3 regions of the Paenisporosarcina sp. P4_B8 genome follow, and region 3 is predicted to be linked to each of the others. Evidence: riboswitches for the same ligand, from Rfam matches in the RefSeq annotation. Region 3 holds a riboswitch; each other region holds the start of a gene.

Region 1 (4,244 bases), on a different contig from region 3:
TCATCCAATAATAAGAGCTTCGGTTTATGAACAATGGCCTGTGCTAATCCAAGACGTTGTTTCATTCCGCCGGAGAAAGTACCCGTTTTTTTCCGTAGTGCATCTCCAAGTCCTACGAACTCCAGTGTTTTTTGTGCTTCAAGCTTGGCAGACCGTGAGTCCATCCCACTTAATTTCGCCGCCATTTCAGTAAATTCCAGTGCTGTCAGCCACGAAAAGAATTGTGGATATTGAGGCAGGAAACCAATATGTTTTCTTACGTCCGCATGTTTTTCCCCATTCAGTGAAATGGTACCCGATGTTGGTTGTAATAACCCACCAAGCATGGATAAAGTCGTCGTTTTACCGGCTCCATTTGGTCCGATTAATGCCGTAGATGTGCCTTCTCCCAGCGCAAAAGTCACATCATTTACAGCTCGCTCTGATCCGTATATTTTCGTTAAATGATTAGCTTCTAAGATTGTCGTCATGTTTGTTTTCTCCCTGCAATAAAGTACGAAATAGGTCCAAAAATACTAATGAAAATAATGACCAGTGCCCAGACCCATTTAGGTCCGTTTGTTTGATGTATTTTTGCTAAATCGATAAGTGCAACTACTATTAAAATAAATTGAATGATAAATATCGGTGTGATAATACCCCAAGGCACCCCTTGTAATTCCTCCATTTTCTCCCACTCCTCTTTATTGCAATGTTGAAACGAACACGATACTTCCTATTAGTAATAGTAAGGAAATCCAACTGGTTTTGTGACCGAAATTGATGGTCCAGCCAATCCCAAAACGTTTTTCCACCATTATGCTCGGATCGTTCTTATTCACATAAAACATTCCGAATTTCCAGTATCGATCATCATCTTGATCGATTACCCCTTCTAGACTTTCATCTGGGTGTGATACGGCTATTCTGGTGCCACTTTGCCCTACTTTAATGGCGTAAAATAGGACAGAACCTAAAATAATGACCAAGAAAGAGATGGTGGAAGCAAGAGTTACTGAAGTTGACATGGTTTCAGGAAAAATAATGGTCAGCTGTAAGTATCCCATCAACAACGTCACCGTGATGGTCACGACAAACAATAACCAACTTGTATATTTACGGAACGCGAGTTGTTGTTCTCGGGAACGTTTTTTATTTCGCACCTGAATCTTTGCACCTGATTGCTTCATGGCCCCATTGAAAAAAAGCAACATGCCTTGAAGTACGAGGGTTAGGAATGGCAACGAATTGACTGAAAGCCAACTTTTTTCCGTAAATGCATCCGCTTCCCCATTCGGACCCCAGTGCGTCGGAAGCTGGTCAGGTAACAAATCATATTGGGTTAATCCATAAACACTTAGACTGACGGTCAAAAGCATCGGCAAAATAAAATACATGTTGGGCAACAGTTTCAGTTGCTCACGAAACTGCAGGTCTACCACTTTCCGCTCAACTTGACCCGCTGTCCATTTTTCATCTTTCTTCCAGTTAGCTAATGCAATATGATTTTTTGCATATAGCCCCATCGGCAAAACCAATGCACCTATTTGTGCGGCTAATCCCCAAAATACAATTTGTTGCTCCTGTGGACGGACGATTAACACCCAGCCAATGAATAGGACCAGAACAACCACACCACATAGCAAAACCAATTGAGTGTAGCGGTTTTTCATCCTCATAAGGCGTGGGTCTTTTACGTGCGTATCCGGGATATACACGCCAAACGCTTCACTTTCCTTCAGAAACTTCGGTAAAAAGGCTTGAATGGCAATGTTGAACATTAATAAGACGATAAAAATGATTGCTGACATTACTTAACCTCCTTCAAATCCAAAATAATTTCTTTCACCAGTAACTCAATGTCCTCTTGAGACAACTGAAGACAAAGTGCTTCTGCTATGATTGGGCGTAATTCTTTGCTCAGACGTTGGCGATCGGAAGCTGATGCTTTCCGTACACCTTTTTCATGAATGAATACACCTTTCTTCGGTACAATCTGAATAAATTCCTTCTCTTCCAAGTAGTGATAAGCTTTATTTACCGTATGCATGTTCATGCCGAGATCAGCTGCAAATGAGCGTACAGATGGCAAGGAATCTCCAGGTTTCAAAGACCCCTTTGCTACCCCTTCAATAATTTGCTGAGCCAATTGTAAATAAATCGGTACGGTCGAATCCGGTTCAATCTCAATAAACATATGCGACCTCCCTTTGTTCTATTCTTAGTAGAACAGTTTTGTTATATATAATATAGAACAGAATTTACTGATTGGCAAGTATTGATATTTACTTTATTTACAATCCTTTTTTCATGCGTTACAATGAAGCCGTTCTTGAATATATAAAACTGCATACGAATTTGCACTAGGGGTGCTATAGTTTGGCTGAGATGAGAGCATTTGCTCCGATCCCTTAATACTCGATCCAGATAATACTGGCGTGAGGAAGTGCGGTGACCTTTGCCCAACTTTTTTTCTTTTTGCGCAAACCAGCTGCATTCCACGTCGAATGCAGCTTTTTTATGTTCAATAATAGGTGCCTGGCACTAAAAAAGGAGGAAAAAGAGATGTCGAATGAGTTTAGTTGTGGGATTAGTCCAATCGTTGGCTTACGGTTTTCGATTCACCCGATGGCGGACAATTTTATTGAAATTATTAAAGGGGCTTTGCGTGAAGCAGATACCTCAAATGTATGGATGCATACCGACGACGTCAGTACGGTGATGCGAGGGAAGCAAATGCATGTATTCGATACAGCGAGAGCCATCGTATTGTATGCAGCAAAAACGGGTGCCCATGTCGCCTTTAACGGAACCTTTTCGATTGGCTGCCCAGGGGATTCTGCAGGCGATGTTTATCTAGAAAAAGATGATGTTCTGTTAAACCATCCTCAAATTCGCGAAATCAAACAATATGTATCATCACAATTTGCCCTGTATCCGATGAATAACCCCGATTATATGTCGGTTATTTATCAGGAAGTGGCACGCGCAAAAGAATATGGGGTGTTCAATGATTCCATGCATTATGCAAGTGGACTTCATGGGGATATTCACGACGTGTTTGCATTCCTTGAAGATTCTTTTACACACGCTCGATCGGAACAACATAAACATTTGGTCATGACTGTTAACATGAGCATCAACAGCCCTTCTCACAAAGGAGATGCGTAATATGTTGAAGTCCTGGAAACTGAAAGAAGTTGTGTTGCTATCCGTTTTTGCTGTTGTCTTTGCCGTCGTTTATTTGCTGTTTGTTCAAGTAGGAAACATTTGGGCTGGAGTGATTGGACCGATTGCATACGAGTGGATCTTTGGGATTTGGTTTATTGTGTCGATCATTTGTGCATACATCATCCGCAAACCGGGTGCCGCTCTTTTGTCTGAAACCATGGCAGCGACTATTGAAGTGATGATCGGTAATGCGGTGGGACCACGTTTGATTTTATCTGGACTAGTCCAGGGGCTTGGTGCAGAAGCTGCTTTTGCCGCGACAGGTTACAAACGCTATGACTGGTGGGTGCTTTGTTTAGCGGGGATTGGTTCTGCAGTCTTCAGTTTTGCCTATGGCTTCTTTGTATCTGGTTACGCAGCGCTTGACCCTTCACTGCTTATCTTGATGTTCACACTTCGAGTGATGAGTGGTGCCATCATCGCTGGTTTAGGCGGAAAGTATGTATCCGATGGTTTACTGGCAACAGGGGCTCTCCGTGGATATTCGATTTCTCGCAATACGTCAAAGAAACACAAGCTGAAGGGTGAGTCCATTGGGTAAAGATTTCACGAATGAATCACCAAGTGGCATCTCACAAGTAATTGACTTCAGAGGAGTCACGTTTCAATTTCCAGAAGATGACTCGCCAGTTTTTACAAACATTTCATTTTCGATAGATGCTGGCGAACGTGTCGTCTTATATGGTCCGAGTGGCTGCGGGAAAAGTAGTTTACTGTATTTGATGAATCGTTTGTACCCTGCCAATTGTGACGGAGAGCTAAGTGGTTCGGTTGTCCTCTTTAATAAAGACACCAGTAGTTATGTCGCTGGGGAAATTAATCGGAGAATCGCTACCGTCTTCCAAGATCCGGATACACAATTTTGTATGCCTACAGTTGAACAAGAAATGGCTTTTACGTTAGAAAATCTGCACGTCAATCGGGCAGAAATGGAACAGCGAATCACATCAACACTTACCCTTACCGGTCTTTCTGAAATCCGGCATGCAATGATTCAAACGCTTTCCGGAGGAATGAAACAACGACTTGCAACC
Region 2 (4,244 bases), on a different contig from region 3:
AAGCAGGGTAGGAATCCTTACGGTGTTCCATATCAACCAATTTAAGTATTTGTGCAACTTCCTCTTTTTGTTTCTTTTTTTTCATCTTTGTTTCCGAAACGTCGAGCATCAGCATCAGTTGTTCTTCTACAGTGAGAAAAGGAACAAGATGAGAGGATTGAAAGACAAATCCGAACTCACTTGCCCGGATTTTTCGAATTTGCTCCTGACTCAACTTAGACAAATCTTTCCCATCGAATAGAATCTGACCATGCGTTGCGCGTTGAAGACCGGCGGCTATTGTAAGTATCGTACTTTTACCAGAACCAGATGCTCCAACTAAAGCTGTTATTTCCCCTTGTTGAAGAGAAAGATTGATTCCTTTTAATACTTGCTCTTCTACGTCCCCATTTCTAAACGTTTTTTTGACATCATCAATTGTGAATACAGTCATATTAAACCTCTCCTTGTTGAATCGCTTGTAGTGGCTCGACTTTTTTAATTTGGATACCCGATAGCGTAGCGCCAACAAATCCGATGACCACGAATATGAGTGATAATTGAACCGTTGTTTGAAGGGTTAAACTAAAAGGCATTCCTTCAGGTGCAATCATTGTGAAAGCTTGGCTCAATGCAACTGATAATGTTAGTGCAATTGCAGTAATAAATAGCATCTGTGACCACATCATCCCAAATAATTGACTTGTTTTAACTCCAAGTGCTTTCAAAATCCCGTATAGTCCTATTTTTTGAACGTTCATCATGTAGAAGAATATCGCGAACAACATCCCGCTGATGACGACTAAAAACCATACAATCATATTGAGCGACATCTGTTCTGCGCTATAACTTGGAATCGTATTGAGAAATTCTTTGTTTGAAAATGATTGTAATCCGTCAATTGCATGCTCCTTATCATTTCCAGGTACAAATACCAATTGCATATCTTCCACACCGTAGATTTCTTTGTAGTTTTCCATATTGATATAAGCGACAGGTGCGTGGCTATATTTCTTTTGATCGACAAAGCCTTTTACTTTAAATTCACCGCTGAACTGATTGTTCGTTATGGTATCTCCGACATTTATGCCGTCTTCTTCTAATGAACTATCTAATATGATTTCTCCTTCTCCAACTTTTTCAAATAACTTCGAATCAGTTGAAGTAACAAAGGCAACGCTATGTTGTTTGTCGTCTGCATCGTTCACAAATCCCATCTGAATTGAAAGTGCCGCTGCATCCTTCTGGTTATTTATTGCTTTGTCTTGTAAATTTTCATCTATTTTCGAAAGATTATAGGTTTCATTTGCTTCGTCATTCATATAAAATTGACCATTTGGCAGATCTTTTATTAAAGCCGCATTATCTTGAGATAAACCATTCGATAATCCAGAAATGATAAACGTTAAAAAACTAACAAGAAATATAATTGATCCTAATATGATAAATTTTGCTTTACTCTTCCTAATTTCTTTCCATGCAATATTCATCTTTTACGCCTCCGTTTTTTATGATAACTAGAGTATATTAGTGTTAAGTGAACGGAATATGAACTGAAGATTACATCGTAAAACGACTGTCAAATACTTTTTCTTTTCGGGATGCAGAGGAATTTATCAGGATGGTTACTGTGGCGACTTGTGCATGTATACTCAAAAACTGGCTATCATGTTTACGTAGAAAAATGCATTAAATTTATTTTTGGATTGATAAGTAATTAATTCGTGTTATGATGTTCATGTACAACTGAATAGTAATATCTTCCACTAGGGGGACCTTGCAATTGATAAATGGAAATCATTTATTCATAAATAAAGGTTGAGATTAAAGTAATGCTTTAAGACCCTTAGAACCTGATCTGGTTTATACCAGCGTAGGGAAGTGGAGTTGCGGAGCAGTATGTTTTTTTACTATTTTTCCAATACAACCACTTTCTTATGTTTGTTAAGAGAGTGGTTTTTTATTTGCCCTAAATTTGGCGGAAGTGATTCGATTCAGTTGAGAAAAACTTTTTTGGAGGTTGTTTTATGACATTTTCAAAGCTTTTAAGAGAAGAATCAGATCACATTTGGGAAGCAAGCTTTCATCATCCGTTCGTTACAGGAATTGGGGATGGGACATTGTCTTTAGAGTGTTTCCGTTATTACGTTATGCAGGATGCATACTACTTGTCCCACTTTGCAAAGGTTCAAGCTTTGGGTGCAGCAAGAGCTAATGATTTTGAAACAACGAGTAAAATGGCAGCTCATGCACAAGCCACATATGAAGCAGAATTATCGCTGCATAAGAATTTTTCACGTCGACTCGGAATAACAGAAGAAGAACAAGCAAATTTCAAGCCTTCGCCTACTGCGTATGCTTACACATCCCATTTGTATCGTGCAGCATATCACGGACATTTAGGCGATATTATCGCAGCCATTTTACCTTGTTATTGGCTTTATTTTGAAATCGGCGAGAGACTTCAGTCGTGTACTCCTGAAGAACCGATTTACCAAGAATGGATTGCTGCATATGGTGGTGAATGGTTTAGAGCGAAAGTCGAGGAACAAATTAATAGACTAGACAAGCTTGCTGAAACAGTAACTGCTGAGGACCGCGAACGGATGAAAGAACATTTTATCATTAGTAGCCAATACGAATATTCATTTTGGGAAATGGCCCATACATTAGAAAAATGGCCAGCTCAAAAAGAAGTAGTAAGTTACACATAGAAAAATGTAGTTGGCGTAGGGAAGTGGAAATAGCTATTAAAATATTTCGGATATCAGTATAAGAAAAGACATCAGTTTGCACCATTGTGGGTGCAAACTGTGTTTTTCTAGCACTGATAGCTATTAAAATATTTCGGATATCAGTATAAGAAAAGACATCAGTCTGCACCATTGTGGCTGCAAACTGTGTTTTTCTAGCACTGATAGCTATTAAAATATTTCGGATATCAGTATAAGAAAAGACATCAGTTCGCACCATTGTGGGTGCAAACTGTGTTTTTCTAGCACTGATAGCTATTAAAATATTTTGGATATCAGTATAAGAAAAGACATCAGTTCGCACCATTGTAGGTACAAACTGTGTTTTTCTAATTTAATTTACGTTTAGTTTATAAGGCAATCAACTTTAGGCTTTTGAAAGGGGATAAAGAGTATGGATCATGCAAAACTACATGTCATATCAACTGGAAGCCAGAAGCCAGAGCAATTAGCAGAAATAGCTGGGGCGATCCATCCATATATCGATGCCATCCATATTCGAGAGAAGTCGAAAACAGCCATAGAAATCTACAGATTAGTGAGTTTATTAACGGACAATAAAGTCCCGTTATCTAAAATAATTATCAACGATCGACTAGATGTGGCCTATGTGTCAAAGGTTGGAGGAGTTCAACTCGCCTATCATTCTATACCAGCTGATATTGTGAAAATACAGTTTCCAAGTTTAAGAGTTGGTTGTTCGGTTCATTCAATTGATGAGGCTCATATTGCACAAGAACAAGGTGCAGATTATGTGATTTTCGGACATGTTTTCCCCACACAATCAAAGCCGGGATTAGTTTCAAAGGGTTTAGAGCAATTAGCCACCGTCTCACATTCAGTTACTATTCCCGTATTTGCAATAGGCGGTATAAAACCGCTAAACGTTCGGGAAGTAATCGAAGCTGGGGCGAGTGGTATTGCTGTGATGTCAGGAATATTAGAAGCTGATAATCCGTTAGAGGCAGCAAAGGAATATTATCAAAAGCTAACGTCTAACAATTGACATAATAATTTTCCAGGGAAAAAGGGGGGATTTGATGAGATATCAGTATGATGCAATCGTGGTGGGCGGTGGAGTTATTGGGGGATCCATCGCTTATAATCTTGCCAAAAGAGGGATTAAGGTACTTTTGTTGGAAAAAGATCGACTTGCAAGTAAATCATCTGGAGCCGCTGCTGGAATGTTGGCCGCTCAAGCAGAATTGGATGGAGTGGGACCACTTTTTCAATTAGCTAGAAAAAGCAGAGCGATGTTTACAAGACTAGCAGATGAAATAAAAGGGACCAGTGGAATAGATATTGAACTCATAAATAAAGGCATGCTAAAGGTTGCCATTAATGAACAGGAACAACAGGAATATAAGAGATTCATTGCAATCCAGAGACAAAGTGGAGATCAAGCTGATTGGCTTACAGCTGAAGAGGTAAGAGAAAAAGAGCCTGCATTATCTCAAGATATTATTGGAGCAATGCTTCTTGATAAAGATGGGCATGTAGAAGCCCCCCAGT
Region 3 (4,244 bases):
ACCAAGAGGATTCTCGAGAGCCAGCTGGACAAATTTTTTCGCTTCGACCAAAGCTTCCTTCAAAGGAATTCCTTGTCCCAAAAATGCAGTCAATGCGGCAGAAAACGTACAGCCCGTTCCATGTGTATGCTTGGTGTCGATACGAGCAGATACCATTTTGAAGCTTGTCCCATCGGCCATAAAGACTGTATCAGTTGCCGTATCCCTTTCTTCTAGATGACCGCCCTTCATGACCACGCAATTGACACCCATTCCCAAAATCTCTTTAGCTGCTCTTTGCATATCCGACTCCGATTGGATTTCCAAACCGGCCAGCACCTCGGCTTCTGGAATATTTGGGGTTAATACTGTTGCAAGTGGTAAAAGTTTAGTCTGTAAAGCTTCCACTGCTTCATTCTGCAAAAGATTTGCCCCTCCTTTGGCAATCATCACGGGATCAACGACAAGTTGCACATTTTTTTCTCGCAAATTATTTGCTACTTCTTCAATGATTTCTGTTGAAAAGAGCATGCCTGTTTTGACTGCTTGGATGGGCATATCCTTAAAGACAACATCTATTTGTTGTGCCACGAAATCGGGTGATGCTGGAAAGATCCCTTCTACACCCAGCGTATTTTGAGCAGTCAGCGCTGTAATCGCGGACGTACCAAATACGCCAAGTTCCTGAAATGTTTTCAAATCGGCTTGTATACCGGCTCCGCCCCCACTATCCGAGCCTGCTATCGTCATGACAATGTTCATTTTCCTTCACCTTTGGAATAGAGATGCAAAGCATTTAGTACTTCAGTCTGGAAAGAACCAAGAAGTTGTGTCTGAGACGATGTTTGCTCGGATATTTGTTTATAAGCTTGAAGGAGATTGCGTAAGTTGAGGAGGGCCTCTCCATCCAAACTTAAAGCCGCGGTGCAAATTGCACTCAACAAACACCCAGTACCGGTTATCTCTGTCATTCGTTCATGCCCGCCAGTTATCCAAAATTCTTTGTTTCCATCGGTTATATAATCCGAAGCGCCGGTCACAGCTACGATACAATTCCAATCCTTCGCTACTTGCTTGGCAACGTCCGCGATGTCCATGTCGCCTTCTCCACTGTCCACTCCTTTTGACTGCCACGAAACACCTGCGATTGCAGCCAGTTCACCTGCATTACATCTGATTAAATTAAACCGAACTTGTTCCAGCAAATCCCTAACTGCCTGTTTGCGAAATGATGTAGCTCCTACGCCTACCGGATCCAAAACAACGGGTGTACCAAGTTCATTCGCTTTTTTACCAGCCAGAAGCATCGCTTCTTGCGTTCGTGTATTGATTGTGCCGATATTAATTAATAGAGCCGAGGAAATGGCAACCATTTCTTCTACTTCTGATATTTCATCCGCCATGACCGGTGACGCACCGATTGCTAGCAACCCATTCGCGGTAAAGTTCGCCACGACATAGTTTGTCATGCAGTGAACGAGAGGCTTTTTTTGACGTATTTGTTCAATAGGCATAGACTTTCACCTCGTTTTCCCAGTTCTCAAGTGTCCAAGGCATTTCCCAGAATTTCCACTCGTAATAGCAGCTCTTAGCAAAATGACCTTTCAGCACACTTCTCTTATTCGGATTTTCCTCTGCATATCGATTCATCATTTGCATTTGATGCTCGATTTTTTCTTTGTAACCTGGTGCACTATACATGGCAATCCAATCTTCATAAGCTTTGACACCTGGTTTAGCGTCTTTATACTTCTCCCCGATTTCCTGATAGAGCCATGGACAAGGGAACATGGCGGCAAACGCTTCTGCTACATCCCCGTTATGAGCTGCATTGTACATATGCGATACGTAGTTGTAGGCAGCCGGAGCAGGTTCAAAGTGTGCTTCCATTTCCTCCGTAATACCGAGCTCTTTGAAAACAGTTCGGTGCAAATCAAGCTCGGCTTCATTGATGTAGCGGGCAGATTCTAAAAAGAATGCTATGTCTTCATTCGTTTCAGCCTTCGTGGCGGCAATCGCCAGCACCTTTGTGTAGTGCTTTAAATAATAGGCGTCCTGCATCATGTAGTACGCAAATTTCTCAAGTGGCAATGTCCCGTCCACCAGTCCCATTACAAAGGGGTGATCAAAACTGCCTTGCCAATAAAGATCCGTTTCTTTTCGTACTTCTTCACAAAATGTCATTACTAGTCCTCCTTCTTTGGATGGACGCAAGTGCAAAAAACGCCCTTTTGCGTATGACAAAAGAGCGTTTCTGATGAAACATTGCTCCCTACGTCAGTGTTAACTGTCAGGTTCCAAGGGTCAGGTTTTAACCTTCTCAACTAAAAAGTCCCCCCGCAATTAAAATATTGAATTAGAAACAAAAAAGCCCTCCATAATGGAGAGCTACAGTACAAAACAAAAGCGTTAAACCGCTATGTACTTTGCTCCCTACGTTCGTCTTAACGAACAGGTTCAAAGGGTCAGGTTTTAACCTTCTCAACGCCAATGCGTCCCCCCGCAACTATTTTAATTACTTACATACTAGCACACTATCAGGAAATCTCAAGAATAGTAGTGAGTAATTTCAGTTTCCATCAAGAATGAAAAAACCCTTCAACTCCTTCAAAGAACTCATTTCATCATCGTTTACAATTTTTTTCTGAACGAAAAACACCATTTATCATAATCCATTCTGTCTTCATAGAATCTATGAGCATCGGTTCTTTGGATTCCCGATTCCAGTGCTACATATTCGGCACCATTTTCTTTTGCCCACTCATGTATGAACTCCAACAATGTCTCTCCATACCCAAGCGAACGTTTAGAGACGTCCGTAACTAAATCATAAATATAAACGTGACGGCCGCTATAAAAATTCGTTCTCAAGCTTACGCCTGCCAAAGCTACGATTTGATTTTGAGCAAATAAGGCAAAAAGTCGATATCCGTCTTGTGTCATTTGCCCGAGCAAATCATGAAAAGACTCCATCGTCAAATCCAATCTTAACTGTTTCATTAGTGGAAATGCACATTCGAATTGTTCTGGTTTGGTTAGTTCTAAGATTTTATGGATTGAATCATCCATCGTCATTCCTCCGTCAAAATTAGTTTCCGTCACATGTCCCCATGTACCACAAAAGTCTTCATCTATTTAACAGCTTCTACTATTTTTAGTTTTTCCTTTATGGTTTGAACAATCGTATGTACTGGGACATTCTCCGTGTTGATGTAATCTCCAAAATAATGTTCTTTATATGCTTTCAGGCATTTGAATGTTTGTTGGAAACACCAATTTCCTTCTTCTTCCCCACGTTCCCTAAGTCTATCGAAAATAGTTTCCTGATTTGCTGTTAAACAAAAATGGGTTGTTTGTTCATCAATCTTCTTAAATCCATCGAATATGTAATTAAAATATTCTACTTTCCGAATAGTCATTGGAACAATTAAGTTCACTTTATACTGTGCGATTAAGTGATCAGCTACGGTAACGGTTAATTGTTTCCAAAGCTCCAAATCCTGAAAATCTCCTGTTTTTGCTTCAAGAGCCATAACATCTACTGGGAGAATTTTTCCTAACAAACTACCTATTTCTTCCGGATCAAAAATCATACTATTTTCGACTTCTTTCTGTAGTTCATTGGAAACAGTGGTCTTCCCCACTCCAAATGCTCCATTTATCATGATAATCATTCGTCCACCAGTCCTTTTCCTTTAGTTTCATCCTTCTACAAGCATTAAATATTTCTTAAGTTGTTGATTGTACATAATTAATTATTGTTACATTTTACCATTATTTCATTATTGAATTAAATAACGAAAACAAAAAAACACCGCAAATGCGGTGCAATTAGTGAGTGATTATGGATTGTCATGCTCAATTGGAGTAAGGGCTTTGGTTTCGTCCAGATAAATGAAAGCGTCGTAGCGACTTCCCATTTTTGAAGATACATAATTCCCGTAAGCCTCGAACTCAGGATTATAAACCACACCAATTGCCCGATGACCAATCCATTCATCAAACAGGTGGCGATTGTCATCATCGAAAATTAATAACTTATTAAATTCACCAGCTGCATGCATAGCGTATTCCCATGATTTTTTCATAGCTGGTGGCACGACCATTATTTCATATGGGTTTGCCCACTGGTCAGCTGCGATCACTGTTCCCTTGTATGTGCCAAACCCGACAGCGAAGACATTTTCTTTTCTGTTCTGCAGGCGGAGAATTTGGCCAACGTTCACCATGCCAGCCGCTTCCATATCCGTTGCGGAAGCATCCCC

The links. A riboswitch is a leader RNA that binds a small molecule or an ion and turns the genes downstream of it on or off. The one in region 3 is predicted to bind thiamine pyrophosphate.
Region 1: another riboswitch for thiamine pyrophosphate. It lies ahead of AC1DSK_RS10665 (YkoF family thiamine/hydroxymethylpyrimidine-binding protein); the one in region 3 lies ahead of tenA (thiaminase II).
Region 2: another riboswitch for thiamine pyrophosphate. It lies ahead of tenA (thiaminase II); the one in region 3 lies ahead of tenA (thiaminase II).

The regions. Positions count from the first base shown of each region.
Region 1 covers NZ_JBFUHX010000010.1:15,184-19,427, reverse strand. The annotation lists gene AC1DSK_RS10685 (ABC transporter ATP-binding protein) at 1-470, opposite strand, end outside; gene AC1DSK_RS10680 (PLD nuclease N-terminal domain-containing protein) at 467-667, opposite strand; gene AC1DSK_RS10675 (DUF1648 domain-containing protein) at 684-1,790, opposite strand; gene AC1DSK_RS10670 (GntR family transcriptional regulator) at 1,790-2,176, opposite strand; TPP riboswitch at 2,335-2,441, shown strand; gene AC1DSK_RS10665 (YkoF family thiamine/hydroxymethylpyrimidine-binding protein) at 2,545-3,150, shown strand; gene AC1DSK_RS10660 (ECF transporter S component) at 3,152-3,751, shown strand; gene AC1DSK_RS10655 (ABC transporter ATP-binding protein) at 3,744-4,244, shown strand, end outside.
Region 2 covers NZ_JBFUHX010000004.1:164,801-169,044, forward strand. The annotation lists gene AC1DSK_RS06050 (ABC transporter ATP-binding protein) at 1-433, opposite strand, end outside; gene AC1DSK_RS06055 (ABC transporter permease) at 435-1,469, opposite strand; TPP riboswitch at 1,738-1,876, shown strand; gene tenA (thiaminase II) at 2,007-2,693, shown strand; gene tenI (thiazole tautomerase TenI) at 3,127-3,738, shown strand; gene thiO (glycine oxidase ThiO) at 3,773-4,244, shown strand, end outside.
Region 3 covers NZ_JBFUHX010000006.1:72,656-76,899, reverse strand. The annotation lists gene thiD (bifunctional hydroxymethylpyrimidine kinase/phosphomethylpyrimidine kinase) at 1-741, opposite strand, end outside; gene thiM (hydroxyethylthiazole kinase) at 738-1,493, opposite strand; gene tenA (thiaminase II) at 1,483-2,163, opposite strand; TPP riboswitch at 2,232-2,328, opposite strand; TPP riboswitch at 2,393-2,491, opposite strand; gene AC1DSK_RS07705 (GNAT family N-acetyltransferase) at 2,611-3,048, opposite strand; gene AC1DSK_RS07700 (AAA family ATPase) at 3,111-3,653, opposite strand; gene AC1DSK_RS07695 (erythromycin esterase family protein) at 3,822-4,244, opposite strand, start outside.